2 regions of the Achromobacter sp. 1014246743 genome follow, and region 1 is predicted to be linked to the other one. Evidence: riboswitches for the same ligand, from Rfam matches in the RefSeq annotation. Region 1 holds a riboswitch; the other holds the start of a gene.
What was found. Region 1 has a riboswitch for glycine ahead of gcvT (glycine cleavage system aminomethyltransferase GcvT). Riboswitches for the same ligand answer to the same signal wherever they lie in the genome.
Positions count from the first base shown of each region.

Region 1 (14,516 bases):
CCGGGGCGCGACCTGGCCGACGAGCTGCTGGCGTCCAAGTCCGGCAACCGCCAGCAATTGCATACCGTGCTGGCCGGCCTGTGGCCCAAGCGCCTGGCCGACCGCTGGCTGCACCTGGCCGAGCAGGGCGGCAAGCCCGGCCTGGCGGCGCTGCGCCTGGCCGATGCCCCCGACAAGACCCTGCGCGCGCTGGCGCAGGACATCCACCAATGGACGCTGGTGCCCAGCGGCACCGCCGGCTACAAGAAGGCCGAAGTCATGCGCGGCGGCGTCGACACCCGCGGGCTGGACCAGAAGTCCATGCAGGCCAAGACCACCCCCGGGCTGTACTTCATCGGCGAAGCCGTGGACGTCACCGGCTGGCTGGGCGGCTACAACTTCCAGTGGGCCTGGGCCTCGGGCGTGGCCTGCGGCAAGGCGCTGTAGGCGCGGCGCCCGCGTTCGCGGACCGCCGCTTCGCTTTCATTCTCGGACGGTTTCACGGCAGCGATCGGCCAGGCCGCCACTGGCCGTGTCCACGCGGCCGGCGGGCCGCATCGCCCGCCGCCATGACAGCCTCGGCAACGCCACCATTGTTATATCAAATAAAAATACATATCATTTATGTTTTCGATAATCGATTCGGCCCCGCTTTCGGCGGCGCCGTCCTGACGGAGACATGCCATGGCCTACACCCTGCCGACCTTGCCCTACGCCTATGACGCGCTCGAACCCCATATCGACGCCATGACGATGGAAATCCACTACAGCAAGCACCACCAGACCTACGTCACCAGCCTGAACGCGGCCCTGGACGGCGCCGGTATCGCCACCGACGAGCCGGTCGAAGCCCTGGTGGCCCGCCTGGACCAACTGCCCGAGGCGATCCGCGGCGCAGTGCGCAACCACGGCGGCGGCCATGCCAACCACAGCCTGTTCTGGTCCGTCATGTCGCCGCAGGGCGGTGGTGAGCCCGATGGCGCGCTGGCCCGCGCGATCGATGCGGAACTGGGTGGCCTGGCCGCGTTCCGCGAGGCCTTCACCAAGGCAGCGCTGACCCGCTTCGGCAGCGGCTGGGCCTGGCTGTCGGTCACCCCGGCCGGCAAGCTGGTGGTGGAAAGCAGCGCCAACCAGGACAGCCCGCTGATGCAGGGCAACACCCCCATCCTGGGCCTGGACGTGTGGGAGCACGCCTACTACCTGAAGTACCAGAACCGCCGGCCGGAATACATCGGCGCCTTCTACAATGTCGTCAATTGGCCCGAGGTGGCGCGCCGCTACGCCGCTGCCATCGGCTGATCCGGCATTGCGCGAGGGCAGGTCCATGAACACATTCAGCCGTCATCGCATCCGGCCCGCAGCCACCAGCGTCAGTGTCTGGACGTTGGCGGTGCTGGTCGCCTGCCTGGGCCTGCATCAGCTGTGGGTCTATCTCGCTGTGCACGCACCCCATGTGGCGGACGCGCTGCTGGGCGGCATGGTCGCCGCCGGCGCCACCGCGGCGGGCACGCTGCCCATTCTTTTCGCGCGCACCATTCCCCAGAAAATGCAGGACAGCATGTTCGGCTTCGGCGCGGGCGTGATGCTGGCGGCCAGCGCGTTCTCGCTGGTGGCGCCGGGCATCGCGGCAGCCGAATCGCAGGGCGCCGGCCCCTGGGGAGCCGGGCTGACCGTCGGTGCGGCCATCCTGCTGGGCGCGGCCGCGCTGCTGCTGATGGACCGGCTGCTGCCGCATGAACACTTCATCAAGGGCCGCGAAGGCATCGAGGCGCATCGGCTGCGCCGTACCTGGCTGTTCGTCTTCGCCATTACCTTGCACAACCTGCCCGAAGGCCTGGCCATCGGCGTGGGCTACGCGGGCAACGATCCGGTGCGCGGTACCGCGCTGGCCACCGGCATCGCCATCCAGGACATCCCCGAAGGGTTGGTGGTGGCCGTGGCGCTGATCGCCGCCGGCTACAAGCGCTCGTTCGCGGTGGCGCTGGGCATGCTGTCCGGCCTGGTCGAGCCGGTCGGCGCCGTGCTGGGCGCGGCGGTGGTGGGCTGGTCGGCGGCCATGCTGCCCTGGGGCCTGGGATTCGCGGCGGGCGCCATGCTGTTCGTGATCAGCCACGAAATCATCCCCGAATCGCATCGCAAGGGACACGAGGTCTATGCCACCTGCGGGCTGATGCTGGGCTTCGTGCTGATGATGCTGCTGGACACGGCGCTGGGCTAGGCGTTGCGAACAGGTTGCGGGCCGCCGGTGACAGGCCGCGCGGCGCTGGGCGAAGCCGGCGTTTCGCGGTATGCTTTCGGCGCTGTCACGCATGTTGCGGGAGAGAGCGGCTGTTAACCGCAGCCGCCGCCGAAGGCGCAATTCGCCCGGAATCGCTCAGGTATCCCATACCGCACATGTTTGCCCTGTCCCGGTTTATGCCGTGCGGACGCGGCAAAACAGCACTCTGGAGAGACCTGGCGCCGCTGCCCAATCAGGGACATAGCGCGCAGCCCAGGCGCCGAAGGTGCAAACCCGCCACGCGGGGCAACTCTCAGGCAAAAGGACAGAGGGGCGGAAGATTCAGCCGTTGTGCGGGGGCGCATTGCCCATCTGCCAGCGGCATTCCGTAACCCTGGCACCGCTGCCGCTCCGGAGTCCCCTGCATGTCCGCAACCCTCAAACGCACCCCGCTGGCCGACGAACACATCGCCTCCGGCGCCCGCATGGTCGATTTCGGCGGCTGGGACATGCCCCTGGCCTACGGCTCGCAACTCGAAGAGCACCACGCGGTGCGCCAGGACGCCGGCATGTTCGACGTCTCGCACATGCTCAACGCCGACGTCACCGGCCCGGATGCCTTTGCCTACCTGCAGCGCCTGGTGGCCAACGACGTGGCCAAGCTGACGGTGCCGGGCAAGGCGCTCTACACCTGCATGCTGAACCCGCAAGGCGGCGTCATCGACGACCTGATCGTCTATTTCTTCGCCGCCGACCAATGGCGCGTGGTCGTCAACGCCGGCACCGCCGACAAAGACATGGCCTGGATGCAGCGCGTCAAGCAGGCCGGCAAGTTCGACGTCACCATCACGCCGCGCCGCGACCTGGCCATGGTCGCCGTGCAGGGCCCCAACGCCCGCGCCAAGGTCTGGGCCGCGCGCCCGGCCTGGCAGGCCGCCAGTGAACCGCTGACCCCGTTCGTGGCCGCCCGCATCGGCGACGACACCCTGGTGGCCCGCACCGGCTACACCGGCGAAGACGGCTTTGAAATCGTGCTGCCCGCTGCCGACGTCGTGCAGCTGTGGCGCGACCTGGTCGCCCAGGGCGTGCGCCCGGCAGGCCTGGGCGCGCGCGACACGCTGCGCCTGGAAGCCGGCATGAACCTGTACGGCCAGGACATGGACGAACTGACCCAGCCCGGCGAGGCCGCGCTGACCTGGACGGTGTCCCTGAAAAACCCCGAGCGCCGCTTCATCGGCCGCGACGCGCTGGAACAATTCGCCACGCCCGCCGCCTTCGTCGGCCTGAAGCTGCAGGAACGCGGCGTCATGCGCGCCCACATGGCCGTGCGCACCGCGCAAGGCACCGGCGAACTCACCAGCGGCACCATGTCGCCCACGCTGGGCGTATCGATCGGCTTTGCCCGCCTGCCGCAAGGCGTGGCCGCGGGCGATACGGTCGAGGTCGACATCCGCGGCAAATGGGTGCCCGCCCTGGTCTGCAAACTGCCGTTTGTCCGTAACGGCAAAGCCGTCGAACACTCGTAAACTCGAAGCTTCGCGCCGCAGGCCCCCCGTGGCGGGCGGGCTGCCGGCGCGAGGCGCGCAACACCATTCTTCTACCCGAATCCCTCAGGAGTTCCCATGAGTCTGCCCACCGATCGCAAGTACACCCAGTCCCATGAATGGGTCAAAGCCGAAGGCGACGTGTTTGTCGTCGGCATCACCGATACCGCCCAGGACCAACTGGGCGACCTGGTCTTCGTCGGCGACGTCAAGGTCGGCGCCAAGCTGAACGCAGGCGAAACCGCCGGCGTGGTCGAGTCGGTCAAGGCCGCCTCCGACATCTACGCCCCGGTCGCCGGCGAAATCGTCGCATTCAACGACGAACTCGAAAGCAACCCCAACCTGATCAACGAATCGGCCTTCACGGCCTGGATCTTCAAGATCAAGCCGGTCAACGCCGCCGATGCCGACAAGCTGCTGGACGCTGCCGGCTACGAAGCCGTCGCCAACGGCTAAGCCTGTCCGGGCGGGCGGCGGCGCCAGGCGTCGCGCCCGTCCGCAAGATGCATCACCGTTCGTCCCCCGACGACACCTGCTACCCCGAGATCCCTCCATGTCGCGCGCCCTAGACACCCACACCGACTTCATTCCCCGCCACATCGGCCCCTCCGACGCCGACCAGGCCGCCATGCTTGCCGTGATCGGCAGCGCCAGCCTGGACGCCCTGATCGAAGAAGTCGTGCCGCCCAAGATCCGCAGCCAGGCCCCGCTGGCGCTGCCGCCCTCGCGCAGCGAAGCCGACGTGCTGGCCGAACTGAAGCAGATCGCCGGCCGCAACAAGGTCTTTCGCAACTACATCGGCCAGGGTTACTACGGCACGCAGACCCCCAACGTGGTCCTGCGCAACATTCTCGAGAATCCCGCCTGGTACACGGCCTACACGCCCTACCAGCCCGAGATCTCGCAGGGCCGCCTCGAGGCCCTGCTGAACTACCAGACCATGGTCGCCGACCTGACCGGGCTGGACATCTCCAACGCCTCGCTGCTGGACGAAAGCACCGCCGCCGCCGAAGCCATGACGCTGGCCCGCCGCGGCGCCAAGTCGCAGAGCCCGGTGTTCTTCATCTCGCGCCACGTGCATCCCCAGACTATCGAAGTCGTGCGCACGCGCGCCGAAGGCCTGGACATCGAAATCGCCATCGGCGACGAAGCCGAGGGCCTGCCGGAATGCTTCGGCGTGCTGCTGCAATACCCGCATAGCACCGGCTCGGTGTCCGACTACCGCAAGCTGGCTGACGCGGCCCACGCCCAAGGCGCCGTGGTGGCCGTCGCCACCGACCTGCTGGCGCTGGCGCTGTTGGCCGCCCCGGGCGAATGGGGCGCCGACATCGCCGTCGGTTCGGCGCAACGCTTTGGCGTGCCGTTCGGTTTCGGCGGCCCGCACGCCGGTTTCATGGCCTGCAAGGATGCCTTCAAGCGCAACATGGCCGGCCGCCTGGTCGGCGTGTCCAAGGACGCCCAGGGCAACCCGGCGATGCGCCTGGCGCTGCAAACACGCGAACAGCACATCCGCCGCGAAAAGGCCACGTCCAACATCTGCACGGCGCAAGTGCTGCTGGCCGTCATGGCCGGCATGTACGCCGTGTGGCACGGCCCGGCCGGCATCCGCCGCATCGCCCATCGCGTGCAGCGCTACACCGCCATCCTGCGCGCCGAACTCGGCAAGCTGGGCATCAAGGTCGCCAACGACACCTTCTTCGACACGCTGCTGCTGGAAACCGGCGCCGCCACCCCGGCCATCCTGACGGCCGCCGAGTGCGAGCACATCAACCTGCGCCGCGTCGACGGCGCCCGCCTGGCCGTCTCGCTGGACGAAACCGTCACCGCCGCCGACCTGCAAGCGCTGGTCAACGTGTTTGCCGCCGGCCTGGAGCGCGATGACGTCGAACTCGACATCGACGCGCTGGACGCCGCGGCCGCCAGCGGCATTCCCGCCGCCGTGGCCCGCGAAAGCGCCATCCTGAAGCACCCGGTGTTCTCCAGCGTGCAATCCGAAACCGACATGCTGCGCTACCTGCGCAAGCTGGCCGACAAGGACCTGGCGCTGGACCGCACGATGATCCCGCTGGGCTCGTGCACCATGAAGCTGAACGCCACCGCCGAGATGATCCCCATCACCTGGCCCGAATTCGCGCTGATCCATCCGTTCGCGCCCGCCTCGCAAAGCCAGGGCTACGACGAGCTGATCACCCGCCTGTCGGCCGCGCTGTGCGAAATCACCGGCTACGACAACATCAGCCTGCAGCCCAACTCGGGCGCCCAAGGCGAATACGCCGGCCTGCTGGCCATCCGTGGCTACCACCAGGCCAACGGCCAGCACCAGCGCAACATCTGCCTGATCCCGTCGTCGGCCCACGGCACCAACCCGGCCTCGGCCCAGCTGGCCGGCATGGAAGTCGTGGTCGTGGCCTCGGACGCCAACGGCAACGTCGACCTGGCCGACCTGCGCGCCAAGATCGAACAGGTCGGCGACAAGCTGGCCGCGCTGATGATCACCTACCCGTCCACGCACGGCGTGTTCGAGGAAGCCGTCACCGAGATCTGCGACCTGGTGCACCAGGCCGGCGGCCAGGTCTACCTGGACGGCGCCAACATGAACGCCATGGTCGGCGTGGCGCAGCCGGGCAAGTTCGGTTCCGACGTGTCGCACCTGAACCTGCACAAGACCTTCTGCATTCCGCACGGCGGCGGCGGCCCGGGCGTGGGTCCCGTGGCGGTGCGCGCCCACCTGGCGCCGTACCTGCCGGGCGTGGTCAACGAGCAGGGCAAGCTGCCCGGCGAGGCCCACGTCGGCCCTGTCTCGGCCGCCCCGTTCGGGTCGGCCGGCATCCTGCCGATTCCGTTCGTGTACATCGCGCTCATGGGCGCCGACGGCCTGCGCCGCGCCACCGAAGTGGCCATCCTGAACGCCAACTACATCGCCACCCGCCTGCGCGACCACTACCCGGTGCTGTACGCGGGCCGCAACGGCCGCGTGGCGCACGAGTGCATCCTGGACGTGCGTCCGCTCAAGGAAACCAGCGGCATCAGCGCCGAAGACATCGCCAAGCGCCTGATGGACTACGGCTTCCATGCCCCCACCATGAGCTTCCCGGTGGCCGGCACGCTGATGGTGGAACCGACCGAATCCGAAGGCGTGGCCGAACTGGACCGCTTCATCGACGCCATGATCTCGATCCGCGAGGAAATCGCCCAGGTCGAGCGCGGCGAACGCGATCGCGAAGACAACGTCCTGAAGAACGCGCCGCACACGGCGCAGATGCTGCTGGCCGAAGAATGGCTGCACGACTACCCGCGCCAGCAGGCTGCCTACCCGGTGGCTTCCCTGCGCGACGCCAAGTACTGGCCGCCGGTGGCCCGTGTGGACAACGCCTATGGCGACCGCAACCTGGTGTGCGCCTGCCTGCCGATCGAAGCCTACGCGTAAGCGTGCGACGGGCCTGCCGCGAGGCGGGCCCGCGTGGCAAGACCGCAGCCCCCGCTTGTTTCAAGCCGGGGCTTTTTCTTTGGTGGCACCCGGGGCGGCTGCGCGCGGATGCAAAAAGGGCCGCACTGTGCGTGCGGCCCCTTGCTTGTCGTATCCGCCGCCGCGCCCGGGGGGCGGGGCAGCCTGCGCGCGAGGGCTTACTTCGCCGGCGCGGCCGTCAAGGTCTTGGCAAAGTCTTCGGTGATGCTGAAGTACGTATTGATGAGGATCTGCAGGTTGTCCTTGCCGATACCGCCTTCCGCGTTCATGTCCATCTGCAGCACGGCCTGGTTCTTTTCGTCCAGGTAGGCGCGGGTCCAGCGGTATTCGCGGTTCCAGGCGTTGATGGCTTTCAGCGAGGCGGGCTTCTTGGTGGCGTACGTGGCGGTGACGACCAGGTCGTAGCACTTCTCGGTGAAGTCATTGCACAGGAATTCCATGCGCAGGTCGGTGGCGCCGGTGCTGCCCGCGTCCAGGATCAGCACGGGACCTTCGTCGCCGTCGGTCTTGCGCGTGGTGTAGCCCATGTCGTCGAGCATGCTGACGACCATGTCGACGTTGAAGTCCTGCAGCGTCTCGCTGCTGGACGCCGAGGCGACGTCGCCGTCCATGCCCGAGGTGGCGCCCGCGGCAGGTTCGGATTCTTCATCGTCGTCCGTCACGCTGGGCGAGATGCTGGCCGCGCTGAGCAGGCCCGAGAACAGTTCGTCGGCGGGGATCTTCTTGCCGTTCAGGTCGCCCATGCCATCGGCAAAGTGGAACTTGCCGACGATGTTGTCGCCTTCGTTCTTGCCCACGTTGAACATCTCGGCCATGCCGGACATGCTGCGCACGTTGTCGGCGGCTTCCTCGGCGGCCTTGTCGGCGGCCATGCCTCCCTTCTTGACGCCATACTGCACCATCAGGTCTTGCACCATCGGCTTGGAGATCACCAGCGTGGCATCGATCTGCTTGATGGCCTTGACGATGATTTCCTGCGGCGTCAGGTCCTTGACGTTGGGCGGGTTGGCCAGGTCCAGCGAGAACGTCAGCTTGCTTTCGCCCTTGGCGGTCTTCCAGCTGATCGGGTCGATGCTGAACGACGGGTTGCCCGCCAGCAGCTTGCCGGCGTTGTCCAGCAGCACCTGGAACTGTTCGTCGTTCAGGCCTTCGTCGCGCGTATCGGCCATGTACTGGCGGAGCAGCTGGTTGTAGGTGTCCGACAGTTGCTTGACCGCGGCGCCGTCCAGCTTGGCCAGCTTGATCACGGCCTGGGCATTGCCCAGCGCCACGTCGTTCACGTTGATGTCGCCGCTTTGGTAGGCGGCTTGCACATTGATGGTCTTGTCATCTTCGGCGACCTTGACGGTGTAGCCGAAGTTGTCGAGCGTAACCTTGACATCGGCGTCAGGCTTGAAGACCTCGGTGCGCTTGATCTTGAAGCCCGAATCGCCGATCGACAGGCCGAACTTGCCCATGCGGCTGTCGACGTCGATCGACAGGCCCGACAGCAGCATCTTGATCGGGTCGTTGCCCTTGGTGCCGTCCACGGCCAGCGTATCGGTCTGCGCGTGCGCGGTGACGCTCTGCAGGCCGCGGTCGAAGGTGCCGGTGATGGTCATGCCGCTGAAGTCGACCGAGTTGCCTTCGTGGGTGACCTTGACCGGCGCGATCTTCGAGGTCGAGGCGGTGTTGCCGCCGAAGCTGACCATGGCGTCGGTGATCAGGGGCGAGACGTCCTTGGTCAGCTCGAAGATCGGCTTGACGTTGTCCGTCTTGGCCAGTTCAGCATGGAAGAACGCCAGCTTGGGGGCGATGGCGCCGCGCGCCAGGGCGCTCTTGGGGAACGGGCCGTGCTCGATGTTGGCATCGAATTCGACCATGCCGTCGGGCATTTCCTGCGGGCTCTTGTCGTTCTTGACGAACGACAGGCCGTAACGCGCCTGGGTCGAGAACAGGCCGCGCTCATACTTGATCTGGTCGATGCGCAGACCGAACAAAGGCGTGATCTTGGCCAGCTTTTCGTTGGTTTCGGCCAGGTGGCGCTGGGCGCTTTCTTCAATGCGCTTGCCGGTGTACCACGTGGCACCTACCCAGCTTCCCGCTCCCACTATGACCACGGCTAAGGTGATCGCTACGCTCTTTTTCATCGTTTTGCTTTGTCGTTGATTATCGAGTCAGATCCGGCCGCGGTGCAGCGCCGTGAAACAGGCGGGCAGCGGCATAGACGGATTCATCGTCCTCTAAGGACCGGGGCGAGTATACCGAGGCAGATCGCGCGTGGAGGGTGCGCCCAGTTACCGAAGATTTCAAAATGAAAGCCGGCGCCGTGGGGCGCCGGCCATATTGTCGACAAAACCGGCTTCAGAGCGGGTCGAGGGGGCAGATGGGGCGCCGCACGTGCTTGAATTCCAGCTGCCCATAATCGGACGTGGTGACGCCCACGCCGGTGCACTCGATCACGTCGGTCGCCATGTCGGAAAAGCCCGCCCGCCAGTGCACGCGGCTTTTCAGCACCACGTAGCGCTTTTGCAGCGGGTCGATGCCGGCCGACAGCAGGCAATTGATGTCGAAGGGTTCCTGGTGGCGCGAGACCACCACGATCTCGACCTGGCCGGTATCGATCACCACCGTCAGCCCGGTATCGTTGCGCACGCCGCGATACATCGGGCCGCGATTCAGGTAGACCCCGTCAAACACCAGCTTGACCCGTCCCGTGACCGTCAGCGGTTCGCTCGGTTGCTTGATGGCGGGCATGGCCACCTTGCCGCCCAGCGCCAGGGTGATCGGGTTGCCCACGCCGGCCGCGGCCGCCTCGCGCGCGGCCTGCGGGTCGCAGATCGCGTAGAACACGACGTTGTCCAGTTCCTGGCGCAGCACTTCGGCCAGCACGGCAGTGGTGTCCATGGTGCCGCCCGAACCGGTGTTGTCGAAGTGGTCCAGCAGCACCACCGGCCCGTGTTCGATGGCCTTGGCGCGGGTGATGGTGGGCACCAGCGGCTCAGGATGAAAGACCCATTTGGCGCGGTCGTTCCAGGCGCGGTCCAGCAGCTCGTCGCGGTATTGCTCGGCCTGGGCCAGGTTGCCGTCCGTACAGACCACGGCGCTCAGCCCGGCTTCGCGGATATCCGCGTGCGGGAAGCCCACGAATACCGAGGCGGCCAGCACGCCGCCGGCTTCGAGCTGCTTGCAGCGTTCCTGCAGCGATTTGTTGGGTTCGGCGTGCGTGCCCTGGCACATCACGTGCGGCAGCATGGGCTTGCTGGCCCAGGTCATGACCGGTTTGATTTCACCCTTGAGGGTGCGCACGATGACGTTGGCGGCGCGCACGCCCGCCTCGCGGATATCGACGTGCGGATAGGTATGAAAGCCGCTGATGACGGTGGCGTTGTCGACGATGTCGGCATAGATGTTGGCGTGCATGTCCAGCGTCACGGCCACGGGCGTCTTGGGGTCTATTTCGCGCAAGCGGCGCAGCAGGTCGCCTTCGGCGTCTTCCACGCCTTCGGCCACCATGGCGCCGTGCAAGTCCAGCAGGATGGCGTCGAAGCCGCCGCGCCGGACCTGGTCCAGCACCCGCTTGCACAGCGCTTCGTGGGTGTCGCTGCTGGCCGGCCCGCTGGGCCAGGATTCGGCCGCCACCGGCACCACGATCTCGGCGCCGACGCGCCGCGCCACCTCGATGTAACCGCCCAGGCCGCTATCGGTGTTTTCGTAGGCCCGGATGGCGCGCTCGCCTTCCAGGATGTCAGGGGCGCCGCGGAAGAACCGCGACAGCGGGGTCGGCACGGGCGAAAAGGTGTTCGTCTCGTGCTTGATCATTGCCAGAAGCCAACGCATGGGGTGTCCTGTGGGTTGCCAAAGGGGAAAGACCGGAAAGCAAAAGGGCCGGCGGGAAGGCCGGCCGACGGAAGGAATCAGGCCGCGCCGGGTGGCTGGGGCCACGGGTGCTGGGCCGGGCGCATGCGCTCCCAGGCGTGCGCCACGCGCAGCACGCCCAGATCGTCAAAGCGCGCGCCCGCGATCTGCAGGCCGATGGGCAGCCCGGCGCGGGTGTAGCCGCAATTGACGGACGCGGCCGGCTGCTCGCTCATGTTGTAGGGCAGGGTGTAGCCGATGTGGTGCATGGTGGTCGCCACGTCGTTGGTGGGCGCAGCCCACTCGGCGTTGTAGGCCACCACGGGCGCCACCGGCGACAGCACGTAGTCGTATGGGGCGCAGGCGGCCACAGTCCTGGCGCGTACGTTCAGGGTTTCGTAGTAGCTGCGGAACACGGCCTCGCCGGCCTGGCCGCCGCCGCTTTCGGCCCAGGTACGGATGAACGGCAGGATCTTGGCGCGACGCGTCTCAGGCAGCGCACCCAGGTCGATGGCCGAGCGCGTGCGCCAGAAGCGGTCGACGCCGTCCAGCATATCGGGCGTCATCCAGGGATTCATGGGCGTGACGATGGCGCCGGCGGCCTCGAACAGGCGGGCTGCCGCCTCGACGGCCTGGCGGATCTCCGGGTCCAGCGGCAGGCCGCAGCCGGCGTCCAGCAACAGGCCGATGCGCAGGCCGCGCACGTCCTGGGTCAGGTTGAGCCAGTCGAAATCCTGGAAGGGCAGGCTCATGTGGTCGCGCACGTCGGGCTGCGACAGCACGCCCATCATCAGCGCGGCATCGGTGATGGTGCGGGTCATGGGGCCGGCGCAGCGGCCCATGAACGGCGGGTCGATGGGGATGCGGCCCAGGCTGGGCTTGAGCGTGGCGATGCCGCACCAGGCGGCCGGCAGGCGCACCGAGCCGCCGATGTCGGTGCCGATATGCAACGGGCAGTAGCCGGCGGCGGCGGCCGCGCCTGCGCCAGCGCTGGAGCCGCCGGGGTTCTTGGTGACGTCCCAGGGGTTGCGCGTCAGCTCGTGAAAGCTCGACAGGCCCGAGGACAGCATGCCGTAGTCGGGCATGGTGGTCTTGCCCAGCACGACGGCGCCAGCCTCGCGCATGCGGGCCGCGGGCGGGGCGTCCGCCGTCGCGGGTGTCAGCTCCGTGGCAGCGGTGCCCAGCGGCACCGGCACGCCGCGGGTGGCAATGTTTTCCTTGATGGTGGCGGGCACCCCGTCCAGCGTGTAGCCGCCGCAGACCTGGGGTTCGCCCTTCATCCAGCGCGCTTCCGAGGCGCGGGCCTGGGTCAGGGCCTGCTCCGGGTCCAGTGCGTAAGTGGCGTGGATGTGCGGTTCCCAGCGCTCGATATGATCGAGCACCGAACGCGTGGCCTCGACGGGCGACAAGGTCTTGTTGCGATAGGCCGAGAGCAGTTCCTGGGCCGAGAGTTCGTGCGGTTGCGGCATGGCGGGTTCCAGTGGATGAGGGCGCGTCAGGCGGTGGCGGCAGGCGTCTGGCCGGCCGCGACGGGCCGGAAATTGCGGAAGTCCCAGTCGCGCCCGGGCGCCGCGTCGATCAGGGCGCGGGTGTATTCATGGCGGGGTTCGGTCAGCACGGTTTCGGCGCTGCCGGTCTCGACGACCTTGCCGCGCTGCATGACCATGATGGTGTCGCAGATCTGCGCGGCCACGCGCAGGTCATGGGTGATGAACAGCACGCCCACGCCGGTGCGCTGGCGCACCTGTTCAAGCAGTTCCAGCACCTGCGCCTGCACGGACACGTCCAGCGCGGACACGGCCTCGTCGGCCACCAGGATTTCCGGGTCCATCACCAGCGCGCGCGCGATGCAGATGCGCTGGCGCTGGCCGCCCGAGAACTGGTGCGGGTAGCGCCGCATCGCGTCGGGGCTCAGCCCGACCACGGTCAGGGTTTCGCCGGCACGCTTGAGGGCCTCTTCGCGCGGCATGCCGAAATTGAGCAGGCCTTCGATGATGGATTCGCCCACCGTGCGGCGCGGGTTCAGCGACCGGTAGGGGTCCTGGAACACGATCTGGATGCGGCGGCGCACCGGGCGCAGCGCGGCGCCGGACAGGGTGCTGAGGTCTTCGCCGCCCATCATCATGTGGCCGGCGGTGGGCTCGATCAGGCGCACGATGCAACGCGCCACGGTGGACTTGCCCGAGCCGGACTCGCCCACGATGCCCAGGATCTCGCCCTTGCGCAGCGTCAGGTTCACGTCCGTGGCGGCGATGACGTTCTGCGGCGCGCGGCGCGACAGCAGCGCGCGCTTGCCGCCGTAGGTGCGGCCCAGACCCTTGACGTGCAGCACCGGCTGGCCGGCGGGCGCGTCGCGCCGCGACGGCACCAGGCTGGGCACGGACGACACCAGGCGCCGCGTGTACGACTGCTTGGGCTCGGCCAGGATCTCGTGGCGCGTGCCGCTTTCGATCAGGTCACCGCGGTTCATCACCACGATGCGGTCGGCAATCTCGGCCACCACGCCGAAGTCGTGCGTGATGAACAGCACGGCGGTCTTGTGCTTGACCTGCAGTTCCTTGATGAGCAGCAGGATCTGCTTCTGCGTGGTGACGTCCAGCGCCGTGGTGGGTTCGTCGGCGATCAGCAGCTTGGGTTCGAGGATCAGCGCCATGGCGATCACGATGCGCTGGCGCTGGCCGCCCGACAGCTGGTGCGGGTAGGCGTCGAAAATGCGTTCGACGTCGGGCAGGTGCACCGAGCGGAACATCTCCAGCACCTTGGCGCGGCGCTCGGCGGCCGACATGCGGCGATGCAGGCGCAGCACTTCGTCGACCTGCTTGCCGACCGTGTGCACGGGGTTCAGGGCGGTCATGGGTTCCTGGAACACCATGGCCATGCGCGTGGCGCGCAGTTCGCGCAACCGGCGCGGCGTGGCGCTGGCGACGTCTTCGCCTTCGACGCGGATCGAGCCCGCGTTGATGCGCAGCACGCCCGGCGGCAACAGGCCCATGACGGCCAGCGAGGTGACGGATTTGCCCGAGCCGGATTCGCCGACCACGCAGACGGTTTCGCCGGCATGCACGTCCAGGCTCAGGTTGCGCACGACGCGGTTGCCTGCGCCGGCGACTTCCACCGACAGGTTGCGGATGGCCAGGACGGCGGACGAGGTATCGCCCGCGGGCGGAGTGGGAGAGTAGGTCATCGGCATCAGATCCTGCGCACCATTTTCGGGTCCAGCGCGTCGCGCAGCGCGTCGCCCAGGATGTTCACGCTGAGCACGGTCAGCGACAGGAACAGGCCCGGGAACAGGATCAGCCCCGGCAGCATGCGGAAGTACATGCGGCCTTCGGACATGATGTTGCCCCAGGAGGCGATTTCAGGCGGGATGCCCGCGCCCAGGAAGCTCAGGATGGCTTCGGTCAGCATGGCCGAGGCGAACACGTAGGTGCCCTGCACGGTCAGGGGCGCCACGGTGCTGGGCACCATGTGG
Region 1 covers NZ_JCBANA010000027.1:46,073-60,588, reverse strand. The annotation lists gene AC6LJ2_RS13500 (aminoacetone oxidase family FAD-binding enzyme) at 1-426, shown strand, start outside; gene AC6LJ2_RS13495 (superoxide dismutase) at 664-1,278, shown strand; gene AC6LJ2_RS13490 (ZIP family metal transporter) at 1,304-2,197, shown strand; glycine riboswitch at 2,285-2,380, shown strand; glycine riboswitch at 2,414-2,536, shown strand; gene gcvT (glycine cleavage system aminomethyltransferase GcvT) at 2,623-3,723, shown strand; gene gcvH (glycine cleavage system protein GcvH) at 3,820-4,197, shown strand; gene gcvP (aminomethyl-transferring glycine dehydrogenase) at 4,295-7,168, shown strand; gene AC6LJ2_RS13470 (DUF945 family protein) at 7,366-9,336, opposite strand; gene AC6LJ2_RS13465 (M81 family metallopeptidase) at 9,551-11,026, opposite strand; gene AC6LJ2_RS13460 (amidase) at 11,104-12,513, opposite strand; gene AC6LJ2_RS13455 (ABC transporter ATP-binding protein) at 12,540-14,228, opposite strand; gene AC6LJ2_RS13450 (ABC transporter permease) at 14,234-14,516, opposite strand, start outside.

Region 2 (14,516 bases), on a different contig from region 1:
GAAAGAAGCATCATCATATCGGGTCGGCGGGCGAAAATCCAGTGTCTGGAAAAATCCAGACGCGCAGTCCAGGACAACCCGCCGCAAGCACCCGCCCGGCGCCTTGTAGCAAAATAACGGCTGCTTCATCGCGTACGACACAGGAATTTCCCATGCCCCAGCTCGACCTTTACCAAGTAGACGCCTTCACTGCCGCTCCCTTCGGCGGCAACCCCGCCGCGGTGGTGCCGCTGGACGCGTGGCTGCCTGACGCGACGTTGCAGCGCATTGCCGAAGAAAACAACCTGTCGGAAACCGCCTACTTCGTGCGCCAGGGCGATGTCTACGAGTTGCGCTGGTTCACGCCCGCGGTCGAGGTCGACCTGTGCGGCCACGCCACGCTGGCGACGGCCTGGGTGCTGTTCGAACAGTTGGGCGTCCAGGACGACCTGCTGCGCTTTTCGACCCGCAGTGGCGAATTGCAAGTGCGCCGCGCCGGCAAGGCGCTGGCGATGGATTTCCCCGTCAAGCAACCGGTGGCCGAGGCCATCCCGGCCGCGCTGCTGCAAGCGCTGGGCTTGAAGGACGCGCGGGCGCTGTACCGCACCGACGACTACCTGCTGGTCATCGACGATGAAACCCTGATCGACGGCCTGAAGCCTGATTTCTCGGCGCTGGCCGCGTTCGACGTGCGCGGCGTGGCGGTCACGGCGCCGTCCACGCGCTACGACTTCGTGTCGCGCTGGTTCGGCCCGCGCGTGGGCGTCAACGAAGACCCCGTCACCGGCTCGGCCCACACCTCGCTCACGCCGTACTGGGCCGAGCGCCTGGGCAAGACGACGCTGACGGCCGAGCAGGGCGGGGCGCGCAAGGGGCAGCTGCAATGCGAACTGCCCGGCAACGGCCGCGTCATCATCAGCGGCCAGGCGGCGCTGTACCTGCGTGGCACGATCTACCTTTGACCCAAGGGCCAGCATGATCGACATCGACGCGTTGCGGGACCGCTTTGCCCGTTTCGGTGAACTTCGCCCGCAAGGCCGCGACGAATGGCGCGGCGACATCCCGCTGCCCGACGCGCTGGCCGATTTCTATGCCCGCATCGGCCCGTTGGGCGAGACTTATCACGCGCACATCGGCCCGGTCGGCGTCACGCTGTCCGAAACCAATGTGTGCTTTCCCGCGCTCAGCCGCCTGTGGGATCTGCAGGCCGGCTACCGCTGGGATGCCTCGAACGGCCAACGGGTGCCGGCCTGGCAGGACCACTGGCTGGTCATCGCCGACCTGAACGCCGACCCCTTCATTCTGGACACGGGCAGCGGCCGCATCCTGTATGCGATGCACGGCACCGGCACATGGGCACCCGATGACATCGCGCCCGACCTCTGGACCCTGGCCGCCGCCCTGGCCGCCGTGGGCGAGATCTACCTGGACGCGGACGAAGACCTGCGCGACGACGACTGGGACATCAAGCCGGCCTACCGCGATGCCGTGCTCGACCGACTGACCACCGTGCTGGGCGACCGGGGCGAGGCCGAAAGCTTCTACGAGGTCCTGCAAGGCTAGCCGGAACGCTTGCGGATCGGGTGCGACGGCGCGCGCGAGGCTTCGGCGCGCCATCATCGAAAACCTATTCCCTCATCAGCACTTCAAATAGCCCGGTCCGCCGCACCTGCCTAGAATCCCCGGTCATGACATCAAGAGGCCGCAACCGGCCCCGGAATCAAGGAGACAGCAGGCATGGACGCGGTATGGGTGGTGGCGATCGGCGCGGCGGTGGCGGGCTTCGTGCAGGGCCTGTCGGGCTTTGCGTTCGGCATGGTGGCCATGTCGTTCTGGGCCTGGGTGCTGGACCCGCGCCTGGCCGCCGCTCTGGCCGTCTTCGGCGCCTTGACCGGGCAACTGCTGGCCGTGTTTTCGGTGCGCCGGGGCTTTGACTGGCCACTGCTGTGGCCCTTCCTGGCGGGCGGCCTGGCCGGCATTCCGCTGGGCGTGCTGGTGCTGCCGCACCTGGACATGGACTGGTTCAAGGCGGTGCTGGGCGCCTTGCTGGCCTTGTGGTGCCCGGTCATGCTGATGTCGCAGCGGCTGCCGCGCATCGGCGGCAACCGCCTGGGCGATGGCGCCGTGGGCATGGTCGGCGGCGTGCTGGGCGGCATCGGCGGTTTCGCGGGCAGCGTGCCCACGCTGTGGTGCACGCTGCGCGGCTTCAACAAGGACACCCAGCGCGCCGTGATCCAGAACTTCAACCTGGCGATGCTGTCGGTGACGATGGCCACCTACCTGGCCACCGGCATCGTCACCCGCGACATGGCGCCCATGTTCGCGGTGGTGGCGCCGGCCATGCTGATCCCCACGCTGCTGGGCACCCGCCTGTACATCGGCATTTCCGAAGTGACGTTCCGGCGCACGGTACTGGGCCTGCTGACGTGTTCGGGGCTGACGTTGCTGGCGTCTTCGGTGCCGCAGTTGCTGGCGCGGTAGGCGCTACGCCAGCGACACCCCGTCCCGCACACTCGCCGCCAGCATCTGCGCCGTCGCTGCCGACAGCGTCCACCCCAAATGCCCGTGCCCGGTGTTGTAGAACACGCCGGGCCGCTTGCCCGGGCCAACGCGCGGCATCATGTTGGGGGTCATGGGGCGCAGGCCGCACCAGGGCACCACGCGTGACGTGCGTACGCCGGGGAAGTGCTTGCGGGTCCAGTCCACCAGCGGCTGGATGCGCTCGGCGCGGATGTCCATGTTGAAGCCGTTGAATTCCGCCGTGCCGGCCACGCGGAAGCGGTCGCCCAGGCGGCTGGTGACGATCTTGGCGGCTTCATCGAGCAGGCTGACGGTGGGGGCGGCAGCGCGGCTGTCGGGCTCGTCCAGGTGCACGCTGATGGAATAGCCCTTGACCGGGTAGATGTTCAGCGAGTCGCCCAGCTGGCGCGCGAACTGGCGGCTGGCGGCGCCGGCGCAGATGACGATGGCGCTGGCCTCGTGCTGTTCGTGTTGCGTGCCGCCTTCGCGGGCAATGTCCAAGACGTAGGGCAGGCCGTCGCGGCTGATGGCGCGGATGTCGGCGTCCTGCTCGAAGCGCACGCCGCGGCGCGCGCAGGCACGGGCCAGGCCGCTGGTGAATTTGTGGATGTCGCCGGTGGCATCGGACGGCGTGTAGAAGCCGCCGTGGCAGGCCGTTTGCAGCGCGGGCTCGATGGCGCGTGCTTCGTCGGGCGTGACCGCGTGGCGTTCCAGTCCGCCTTCGCGCAGCAGCGCGTTGGCGCGGCGTGCGGTCTCGAAGCTGGCGGCGTCGTGGTAGATGTGCAGGATGCCGCGCCGTTCCAGGTCGAAGTCGATGCCTTCTTCCTCGGCCATGGCGTACAGGTGCTGGCGCGCCTCGATGGCCAGCCGGGTGGTGGCGATGGTGTTCTGGCGGTAATTGCGGATCTGTCCCATGAACTGGGCCAGCCACGAATACTTGTGCCAGCTGAAGCGCGGGTTGAGCAGCAGCGGCGCATTGCGCCGCCCCAGCCAGCGCAGGCCCTTCATGACGGTGGCGGCGCTGTTCCAGACTTCGGCGTTGCTGGCGGACAGCTGGCCGCCGTTGGCATAGGACGTTTCCATGGCGGGATAGCGCTGGCGGTCGTAGACCGTGACGTCGTAACCCAGTTTGCTCAAGGCGTACGCAGACGTGACGCCGGTGATACCGGCGCCGATGATGGCGATGCGGGGCATGGTGGCTCCAGATAGCGTGGCTGCGGCCAACCGGCAGCAGCACCCCATCTGTCTTGGTACCTGAGAGCTTCACCCGGGCGGCGAGCGCCGCGGGATCCCCTTCGGTGGGCGCGCCTGGCGCCTCTCTCCAGATTGTCTACACCGCGCAGTCCTGTTGCCTGAGAGTTTCCGGGGCGGTTGCTCCGTCGGCGCCCGCCACGGGGGCGAGTCTCTTCTGCGGGGTTTTGAATCGACCGGAGCAGGATAGCCAAAATTTCGGTCGGACGAGACTTAGGGTTAGTACCAGGATGCGTCAAATTCGTCCTACACTGGGCGGCCATTTGGCCGGCGCCAGCCGGTATGACACGACAGGAAGAATGGCATGCGCCTGAGAGAAAAACTCCGTGCTTCGATGGGGCTGCTGGCCTTGGCCGCAGGCGCCGGACCCGCCCTGGCGGCGGGGCAGCCCGCGGCAGCGGTGTCCGCGGCCGTGTCGGCGCGGGCCGCTGACGAGGCGATCAACGCTGCCGTGGCCGAGGTCATGCGCCAGTACGACATCCCCGGCATGGCGATCGCCGTCACCCGCAACGGCGAGCAGCGCTTTTTCAACTACGGCGATGCCTCGCGCGCACCGCGCAAGCCGGTATCGCCCGACACGCTGTTGGAGCTGGGCTCGATCAGCAAGACCTTCACCGTGACGCTGGCGGGCTATGCAGAGGCCTCGGGCAAACTGTCGTTGGGCGACAGCCCCGCCCGGTACGTGCCCGAACTGCAAGGCACCGACTTTGCCAAGACCACGCTGATCAACCTGGCCACGCACACGGCCGGGGGCTTTCCCTTGCAGGTGCCGGACGCCGTGCAGGACATGGCCCAGTTGATGGCCTACCTGAAGGCCTGGACGCCGCAGTACGCGCCCGGCACGCACCGCACCTACGCCAATCCCAGCATCGGCATGCTGGGCGTGGTGGCGGCGCGCAGCCTGGGCCAGCCCTACGTGGCGGCGCTGGAGCAGGGCCTGTTTCCCAAGCTGGGGCTGCGCAGCACCTATGTGAACGTACCGCCTGAAAAAATGCCGGACTACGCCTGGGGCTACAACAAGCAGAACGCGGCGGTGCGGTTGAATCCGGGCGTGCTGGCGGACGAGGCCTATGGCGTGAAATCGACCGCCCGCGACATGATCCGCTTCGTCGAGGTGAACCTGGGCGTGGCGCCCGCGGATGCCGCCATCCAGCGCGCCATCGCGGCCACGCATACCGGCTACTACCAGCTGGGCGCGATGACGCAGGACCTGATCTGGGAGCAGTACCGCTACCCGGTATCGGTGGATGACCTGGTGGCCGGCAACTCGGCCAAGGTGGCGTTCGAAACCCTGCCCGTGCAGGCCGTGCAGCCGCCGAGCGCGCCGCAGGAGGCGGTGTGGATCAACAAGACCGGCGCCACCAACGGCTTTGGCGCCTACGTGGCCTTCGTGCCGTCGCGCAAGCTGGGCATCGTGATCCTGGCCAACCGCAACTATCCCAACGAGGCCCGCGTGCGGTTGGCGTTGCGGATTCTGACCTATACAGATAGCCCGAACGCGCCTGTACAGTGAGCCTGATTCAGCGCGATTGTGTATTTGCAGCGCCTGGTACACCAGCCATTATTTTTCGATGGCCGATCCTCCGCCCGCCCGCGCGGCGTGGCGACGTCCCCTTCGCGTATCAGGAGCTTGCATGACCCTTGCCTCTACTGCCTTCGATTCCCTGGCTGATCTGCGCGTGGACGGTGCGCGCTTGTGGCAGTCGTTGATGGATCTGGCCCGTATCGGCGCGACCGACAAGGGCGGGGTCTGCCGGCTGGCCCTGACCGACCTGGACCGCCAGGGCCGCGACCTGTTTTCGGACTGGGCGCGCCAGGCGGGGTGCGAGCTGCGCGTGGACGCCATCGGCAACATCTTCGCGCGCCGTCCGGGCCGCAACAATGCCTTGCCCGCCGTCATGACGGGCAGCCATATCGATACCCAGCCCACCGGCGGCAAGTTCGACGGCAACTACGGCGTGCTGGCGGGCCTGGAAGTGCTGCGCACGCTGAACGACGCCGGTGTCCAGACCGAGGCGCCGCTGGAACTGGTGGTGTGGACGAACGAAGAGGGATCGCGCTTCGTGCCGGTCATGATGGGCTCGGGCGTGTACGCCGGCGCCTTTACGCTGGACCATGCGCTGGGGCAGCGTGACCGCGACGGCGTCAGCGTGCGTGACGCCTTGACCGCGATCGGCTATGCCGGCGCAGCGGCCGTTCCCCCGGCGGTGCGCGATGGCGTGGGCGCCTATTTCGAGGCGCATATCGAACAGGGGCCGGTGCTGGAGGCCGCAGACACCGTGATCGGCGTGGTCACGGCGGCGCTGGGCCAGCGCTGGTACGACGTGGTGCTGACCGGCGTGGAAGCGCATGCCGGTCCGACGCCCATGCCGTTGCGGCGCGATGCGCTGCTGGCGGCATCGGACCTGGTGCGCGCGGTCAACGACATTGCGCTGGCGCACGCCCCGAACGCGCGTGGCACCGTAGGCTGGATGGACGTGTTCCCGAATTCCCGCAATGTCATTCCGGGCCGCGTGAGTCTCTCGGTGGACCTGCGCGCCGCCGATGACGCGACGCTGTCGGCGATGGACGTTGCCTTGCGCGCCGCGGTGGACGCCGCGGCCCGGCGCGGCGGCGTGTCGGCGCACGTGGAGCAGGTGGTGTACTTCGCGCCGCAGCCGTTTGCGCAGCCGCTGGTCCAGGCGGTGCGGGATGGCGCAAGGGACTTGTCCTTGTCGGCCATGGAGGTGGTCAGCGGCGCGGGACACGACGCCGTATACATGGCGCGGGTGGCCCCGGCGGCGATGATCTTCGTGCCCTGCAAGGACGGCATCAGCCATAACGAGATCGAAGACGCGCGCCCCGATCACCTGGAAGCAGGATGCAACGTCCTGCTGCGCGCCATGCTGGCGCAGGCGGGCGTGGCGGCGTAACGCCCGGCGCACCAAGAGCGGGCGCGCTGCGCCGCCTTGGTGCCTGCCCCGGCGCGGCTCACCCGTGGCCGCTGGCTCGTCTTCGTGCGGGCGGATGGCTGGCGTCTCGATATTGCCCGCGGGGGGCGGATTTTCCGCGCGGACTCCGTATTTACCCCTGTACTTCGTCAAATCTGCGATCAATGGCATGGAAGTTGCTTGTACAAAAATTGTGTACCAGCACTGTGCACCTGCCTGACAGGCCTGCGCGGGGCGGGCCCGGTGCTGGTTCCTCATGACGGCTTCATGCCCCTCAAGACTTCGGAGAATCACAATGCAGACGCGAAGTATCCGCAGCAACGTCCTGATCGCCGCCCTGGCCCTGGCGGGTGTCGTCGGGATCGCACCCCGCGCAGCCCACGCCGAAAAAGTCCTGCGCATCGGCATGACCGCAGGCGACATTCCCCGCACCCTGGGCCAGCCCGACCAGGGTTTCGAGGGCAACCGCTTTACCGGCATTCCGATGTACGACGGATTGACGCAATGGGACCTGTCCAGGAAGGACGGCCCCAGCGTGCTGATCGCCGACCTGGCCGTGTCCTGGGACGTGGATGCCGCGGACAAGACCAAGTGGGTCTTCAAGCTGCGTCCGGGCGTGACGTTCCACGATGGGTCAGCCTTCAATGCCGACGCCGTGGTGTGGAACGTGGGCAAGGTACTGGACAAGCAGGCGCCGCAGTTCGATCCCAGCCAGGTCGGCGTCACGGCGTCGCGCATGCCTACGCTGGTGTCGGCGCGCAAGATCGACGACCTGACGGTGGAGCTGACCACGTCCGAGCCCGATTCCTTCCTGCCCATCAACCTGGCCAATCTGTTCATGGCGTCGCCGGCCCAATGGAACAAGAAGCTGGCCGAGGTGCCGGCGTCGGTGACTGACCCGGCCGAGCGGTCGCAAAAGGCGTGGGCGGCGTTTGCCGCGGACGCTTCGGGAACGGGGCCATTCAAGATGTCGAAGTTCGTGCCGCGTGAGCGCCTGGAAGTGGTCAAGAACGATCTGTACTGGGACGAGAAGCGGCGGCCCAAGATCGACCGCGTGGTGATGTTGCCGTTGCCCGAGGCCAATTCGCGCACGGCCGCACTGATGTCGGGGCAGGTGGACTGGATCGAGGCGCCGGCTTCCGACGCCTTCGAGGCAATCAAGAGCCGCGGGTTCATCATCTACTCCAATGAACAGCCGCATGTATGGCCATGGCAGCTGTCGTTCAAGGAGGGCTCGCCGTGGCTGGACCCGCGCGTGCGCCAGGCCGCCAACCTGTGCGTGAACCGGGGCGAGCTCAAGCAATTGCTGGGCGGCATGATGGCAGAGCCCAAGGGCACGGTGCCCCCGGGCCATCCCTGGTGGGGAAATCCCAAGTTCGACATCAAGTATGACCCGGACGCGGCCCGCAAGTTGATGGCCGACGCCGGCTATTCCAAGGCCAGGCCCGTCAAGGTGAAGGTGCAGACATCGGCCTCGGGCTCCGGCCAGATGCAGCCGTTGCCCATGAACGAGTTCGTGCAGCAGAACCTGAAGGACTGCTATTTCGACGTGAGCTTCGACGTGGTGGAGTGGAACACCTTGTTCACCAACTGGCGCAAGGGCGCGAAGGATCCATCCGCCAACGGCAGCGATGCGATCAACGTCAGCTTCGCGGCCATGGACCCGTTCTTCGCCATCGTGCGGTTTGTCAGCACCAAGACCTTTCCGCCCACCTCCAACAATTGGGGCTACTTCGGCAACGCCGAGATCGACGGGCTGATCAAGGACGCGCGCACGACCTTCGTGCCGGCCGAACGCGATGCGGCGTTGGCCAGGCTGCACGCGCGGGTGGTCGAAGAAGCGCCATTCGTGTGGATCGCTCACGATGTGGGCCCGCGCGCGATTTCGCCGAAGGTCAAGGGCGTCGTCCAGCCCAAGAGCTGGTTCATCGATATCGCCACGATGTCCATGGACTGACCTGGAACGCGCCGGATGCCGCTCCGCGAGGAGGGCATTCGGCGCACTGAGCGGGTGCCGCCTATGCTGTTCTACCTACTTCGGCGCGTGCTGTATGCCCTGCCCATCATGGCGGGGGTCGCGCTGCTCTGTTTCCTGTTGATTCACCTGGCGCCAGGCGATCCGCTGGTGTCCATCCTGCCGCCCGACGCGTCGGCCGACCTGCAGCGGCAGTTGATGCAGCTGTACGGCTTCGACCGACCCTTGCCCGAGCAGTTCGCGGGCTGGCTGTGGCGCGCGCTGCACGGAGACCTGGGCACCTCGATCGCCTCCGGCCGACCCGTGGCGGCCGAAGTGTTCAACGCCGTGGGCAATACGCTGCGCCTGGCCTGCGTGGCGACGATGCTGGGCTTCGTCGTGGGCGCATTCCTGGGGTTTGTCGGCGGCTATCACCGCAATTCCTTGCTGGATCGCATTGCCTCGTTCGTCTCGGTGATAGGCGTCAGCGTGCCGCACTACTGGCTGGGCATGGTGCTGGTCATCGTGTTCTCGGCGCAACTGGCATGGTTGCCGCCGACCGGTGCGGGGCCCGGCGGCTCGGGCGAGTGGACGGCCGATTGGGCCCATCTGCGTCACATGATCCTGCCTGCGGTGACCATGTCCGTCATTCCGATGGGCATCATCGCGCGCACCGTGCGCGCCCTGGTCGCCGAAACCCTGGCGCAGGAATTCGTGGTGGGCCTGCGTGCGCGCGGCCTGACGGAGCTGGGGGTGTTCCTGCATGTGGTCAAGAATTGCGCGCCGACGGCGCTTGCCGTGATGGGCCTGCAGCTTGGGTATCTGCTGGGCGGATCCATCCTGATCGAGACGGTGTTTTCGTGGCCGGGCACGGGCTTTCTGCTCAATGCCGCCATATTCCAACGGGACCTTCCCTTGTTGCAGGGCACGATCCTGGTGCTGGCGCTGTTCTTCGTGGTCCTGAACCTGGCGGTCGACATTCTGCAAGGCCTGTTCGATCCGCGCATCGAAAGGAGCTGAGAAACATGGCCATTTCCCTTGCAAGCGGTTCCCCCGGGACAGTCGCCGTGGCGCGTTCGCCCGGCTATTGGGCCAACGCCCTGCGCCGTCTGCGGCGCGATCCGGTGGCGATGGGCGCCGGCATCCTCATCCTGGCGCTGGTCGTCATGGCACTGCTGGCGCCGTGGATCACGCCCGCGGACCCGTTCCAGGCGTCGATGCTCAAGCGTCTGCGACCCATCGGCACCGAAGGCTATCCGCTGGGCGCCGACGAATTGGGGCGGGACATGCTGTCGCGCCTGATGCTGGGTGCGCGTCTGTCGCTGTTCATGGGGGTGGTGCCGGTCATCGTCGCGTTTGCCATCGGCAGCGGCATCGGCATTCTGGCCGGCTACGCCGGAGGCTGGGTCAACACCGTCATCATGCGCGTGGTGGACGTGTTCTACGCGTTTCCTTCCGTGCTGCTGGCGATTGCATTGTCCGGCACGTTGGGCGCCGGCATTTTCAACGCGATCCTGTCGCTGACGATCGTGTTCGTGCCGCAGATCGTGCGCGTGGCGGAAAGCGTCACGACACAGGTTCGGCGCAGCGACTATGTCGATGCGGCGCGGGCGTCCGGCGCGTCCGGCTTCACCATCGTGCGCGTCCACGTGCTGTCCAATGTGCTGGGACCCATTTTCGTCTATTCGACCAGCCTGATATCGGTGTCGATGATCCTCGCCTCCGGCCTGTCGTTCCTGGGCCTGGGCGTGCGGCCGCCGGAGCCGGAGTGGGGCCTGATGCTCAATACCTTGCGTACCGCCATCTATACCCAGCCGTGGGTCGCGGCGCTGCCCGGCGTGATGATCTTCATCACGTCCATGTCCTTCAATCTGTTCTCCGACGGATTGCGCTCAGCCATGGAGGTCAAGGAATGAATGCGCTTGCCGGTGTATTGCCCGTGGTGCACGAGGACGTGGGCGGCCCCGCGCAACCGCTGCTGAGCGTGCGCGGCTTGACGAAGCACTTCCCGCTCAAGCGCGATCCGTTGTCGCGGCGCAAGGGCGGCAGCGCCGTGCGCGCGGTCGACGGCGTGGACTTCGACGTGAAGAAAGGCGAAACCCTGGGCGTGGTGGGCGAGTCCGGTTGCGGCAAATCCACGACGGCGCGCCTGGTGATGCAGTTGACCCGGCAAGACCGTGGCGAACTCGTGTTCGACGGCGTGACAGTGGGGTCGCGCGGACTCGCGCTGCGCGAGTTCCGGCGGCAGACCCAGATGGTGTTCCAGGACAGCTATTCCTCGCTCAATCCGCGCATGACCATCGAGGACTCCATTGCTTTCGGTCCGCAAGTGCACGGCATGCCCCGGCGCGACGCGATCGGGGTGGCGCGCGGGCTGCTGGGCAGGGTGGGGCTGGACGCGCAGCGCTTTGCCGGACGTTATCCGCATGAATTGTCAGGGGGCCAGCGCCAGCGCGTGAACATCGCGCGCGCCCTGGCGCTGCATCCGCGCCTGGTGATCCTGGACGAAGCCGTTTCGGCCCTGGACAAATCCGTGGAAGCGCAGGTGCTGAATCTGCTGCTGGACCTGAAAACGGACTTCGGCCTGACCTACATGTTCATCAGCCACGATCTGAATGTCGTGCGGTACATCTCGGATCGGGTCATGGTGATGTACCTGGGGGAAGTCGTGGAGCTGGGGCCGGTGGATCAGGTATTCGACACGCCGCGCCACCCCTATACGCAGGCGCTGCTGCGTTCCATGCCGTCCATGGAACCCGGCCAGCGGACCGAGACGGCGCCCTTGTCGGGGGATCCGCCCAACCCCATCGACCCGCCGCCAGGCTGCCGATTCCACACGCGTTGCGCGCAGGCGCGCGCGGCCTGTGCCCAGGAAGCGCCGGTGCTGGCCGCGCATGACGGGCAGGCCGTGCGCTGCCTCATGTATCAACCCGAATCCGGCTATCAGGCCTCTGGAGCATTGGCATGACGACAACGCCTCTGGTCAGTATCCGCGACCTGGACGTGGCCTTCAAGGCCGGCGCCAAGACCGTGCATGCCTTGAATGGCGTGAACCTGGACGTGGGGCGCGGCGAAGCCGTGGCGCTCATCGGCGAATCCGGCTCGGGAAAGAGCGTGACCTTGCGCGCGTTGATGCGCCTGCATCCGCCGCGGCGCACGCGCATCACCGGTGAAATGCGGGTGGATGGCAAGGATGTGCTTGCGATGAGCCCGCGCGAATTGGCGGCAATGCGCGGGCCGGTCGTGTCGATGGTGTTTCAGGAGCCCCTGCTGGCGCTCGATCCCGTCTACCCGGTGGGCCGCCAGATCGAAGAAATGGTGCGGCGGCATTCGGGGCAAGGGCGCGCCCATGCCCACGCGCGCGCGCTATCGCTGTTCGAGCGCGTGCGCATTCCCAGCCCCGAACGCCGGCTGCAGGCCTATCCCCACGAAATGTCGGGCGGCATGCGGCAACGCGCCATGATCGCGCTGGCGCTGTCCTGCAACCCCAAGGTGTTGCTGGCGGACGAGCCGACGACCGCGTTGGACGCCACGGTGCAGATTCAGATACTGCTGCTGTTGCGCGAACTGCAACGTGAATTGGGCTTGGCCATCGTGTTCGTGACGCACGATATCGGCGCGGCCGCGGAGATTGCCGACCGCGTGGCGGTCATGTATGGCGGCCGCATCGTGGAGCAGGGCACGATTGCCGACCTGTTGCGCGCGCCGCGTCATCCCTACACCCAGGCGTTGCTCAAGGGCCGTGCGCATGGCGCGATGCAAAAGGGTACGCGCCTGGAAACCATACCCGGATCGCCGCCAGACCTGGCGGCCCTGCCGCCGGGCTGTTCGTTTGCGCCGCGCTGCCGGCTGGCGGCACCGCCCTGCCTGGCCGCCGTGCCCGCCATCACCGCCATCGCGCCAGGACACGAGGTACGTTGCGTGCGGGTGGAGGAGACGTTGGCGGCCTGACGGGGCTCAGGCCTGGCCTGCCGCCTTGGCCCCGTCATGGCGCGGCAGCAGCCCCATGATGCGCAGCCGTTCGCACAGTTCTCCCAGCCGCCGCAGCTTGTAGGCGTCCACGTCCATGCCGGCGTAGTCGTAGAAGCCCTGGCCGTCGCGCAGGCCGTTGCGGCCTGCGGCCATGTTGCGCGCGATGATGTCCGGCGCGGCAAAGCGTGGGTCGATGGCGTCCGCCAGATAGCGGGACGCGTAATGCAGGATGTCGCCGCCGCCCCAGTCGATGAATTCCAGCAGGCCCAGCACCGAGAAACGCAGGCCGAAGCCCAGCCGCACGGCCGTGTCGATGTCTGCGGCGCTGGCCACGCCTTCCTCGACCATGCGGGCCGCCTCGTTCATGGCCAGGGCCTGGATGCGCGGCACGATGTAGCCGGCCGCCGGCGCGCACTGCACCGGTGTCTTGCCCGCCAGCCGCAGCACGGCCAGCAGCGCTTGCAACGCCGCTTCCGACGTCTGCGGGCCGCGGCTCACTTCCACCAGCGGAATGAGATACGCCGGGTTGAGCCAGTGCGCGTTCAGGAAGCGGGCGGGGCCGTGCACCTGTTCGGCCAGCTCGGTGACCAGGAAGGTGGACGTGGTGGACGCAATGACGCTGTCCGGCGCGCAGGCGCGGCCCAGCCAGGCGAAGGTGTCGCGCTTGACGTCCAGGCGCTCGGGCACGGCTTCGAACACGACCCGGGCGCGGGCCAGGTCCGCGCGGGCGTCCTCGCGCGTGGTCAGGCGCACGCGGCCCAGCGCGACGTCGGCCTGGGCCGCATCCAGCAGGCCCAATCGCGTCAGCGTGGCCAGTTCGCGCCGCAGCTCGCCCAGCACGCGGGCGACGTACTCGGCCTGTTCGCCGTGTTCGCGCGGCTTGATGTCGATGAGGGTGACGGGCAATCCGGCATGGATGTACGACAGCGTGATGCCGATGCCCATGCGGCCGGGGCCGACCACGCACAAGGTTTGGTCCATGGTCAGACCCCTTGCGCCAGCAGTTCGGCCATGGCGCTGCGCGACAGGCCGTGCAGGCCCAGGGCTTCCAGCGTGCGGCCTTCGGCGTACAGGTCGCGGCCGGTCACGGCCGAGGCCACGCTGAGCAGGCCCTGCGCCACCGGCGTGGGCACGCCGGCCCAGCGGCCCGTCGACACCAGGAAGGACAGGCCCAGCTGCGTGTCTTCCAGCATGTAGCGGTGGCCGGCCAGGTCGATGTTCTCGCGCCAGTCGCCGCTGTCGGTCAGCTTGCCATGGGCGCCGCGGCCGTACATCCATTCATCGCCCTCGGCGGCGTAGTGGTCGGCCAGCGGAAAGTGCGGCGCGGCATAGCCCAGCGCCGTCCGGACGGCGATGCGTTCGGCGTCCAGCGCGTCGGTCACGCGGCGGATGGACGGCTGCGTGCCTTCATTGTGGATGTCCCACGTGTCGAAGTGTTCCAGCGGACCGGCGTTCATCAGGATCAGCGGCGGATGGATCACCGGCCCGGCGTTCATCAACGCGCCGGACAGGGCGTCTTCGATCGGTTCGATGCTGGGGTAGGCCTGCGCCAGCACTTCCAGGGCCGGGCCGGACAGGCGGCCGGGAAAGACGCCGGTGGGCAGGCGCGTGGCGTAGGCACTGATGACGACGCGGTCGCCATGTTTGCGCGCCAGGTAGGGCAGGGTGCCGGTTTCGGCGAAGGCCACCTCGGCCGGGTTGCCGGCGTCTTTCAGGGCGCGGGCAAACAGCAGGCTGCCGAAGGTGCCGGGCGGCAGGAACACGACCTGGCCGTCTTGCAGATGGGGGGCCAGGTGTGGCGCCAGCGCGGCGTGGGACGTGGCCGGCAGCGGAATCACCAACAGTTGCGCGCCGTCGGTGGCGGCGACCAGATCGGAAGCCAGCTCCAGTTGGCCGGGGCCGTCGCCCAG
Region 2 covers NZ_JCBANA010000033.1:34,964-49,479, reverse strand. The annotation lists gene AC6LJ2_RS15535 (PhzF family phenazine biosynthesis protein) at 153-941, shown strand; gene AC6LJ2_RS15530 (SUKH-4 family immunity protein) at 955-1,542, shown strand; gene AC6LJ2_RS15525 (sulfite exporter TauE/SafE family protein) at 1,717-2,460, shown strand; gene AC6LJ2_RS15520 (D-amino acid dehydrogenase) at 2,464-3,693, opposite strand; glycine riboswitch at 3,738-3,828, opposite strand; glycine riboswitch at 3,830-3,920, opposite strand; gene ampC (class C beta-lactamase) at 4,055-5,263, shown strand; gene AC6LJ2_RS15510 (Zn-dependent hydrolase) at 5,385-6,662, shown strand; gene AC6LJ2_RS15505 (ABC transporter substrate-binding protein) at 6,976-8,637, shown strand; gene AC6LJ2_RS15500 (ABC transporter permease subunit) at 8,701-9,654, shown strand; gene AC6LJ2_RS15495 (ABC transporter permease) at 9,660-10,550, shown strand; gene AC6LJ2_RS15490 (ABC transporter ATP-binding protein) at 10,547-11,602, shown strand; gene AC6LJ2_RS15485 (ABC transporter ATP-binding protein) at 11,599-12,585, shown strand; gene AC6LJ2_RS15480 (3-hydroxybutyryl-CoA dehydrogenase) at 12,592-13,587, opposite strand; gene AC6LJ2_RS15475 (NAD/NADP octopine/nopaline dehydrogenase family protein) at 13,590-14,516, opposite strand, start outside.
Region 2: linked by a shared signal. The riboswitch ahead of AC6LJ2_RS15520 (D-amino acid dehydrogenase) and the one ahead of gcvT (glycine cleavage system aminomethyltransferase GcvT) in region 1 are both predicted to bind glycine.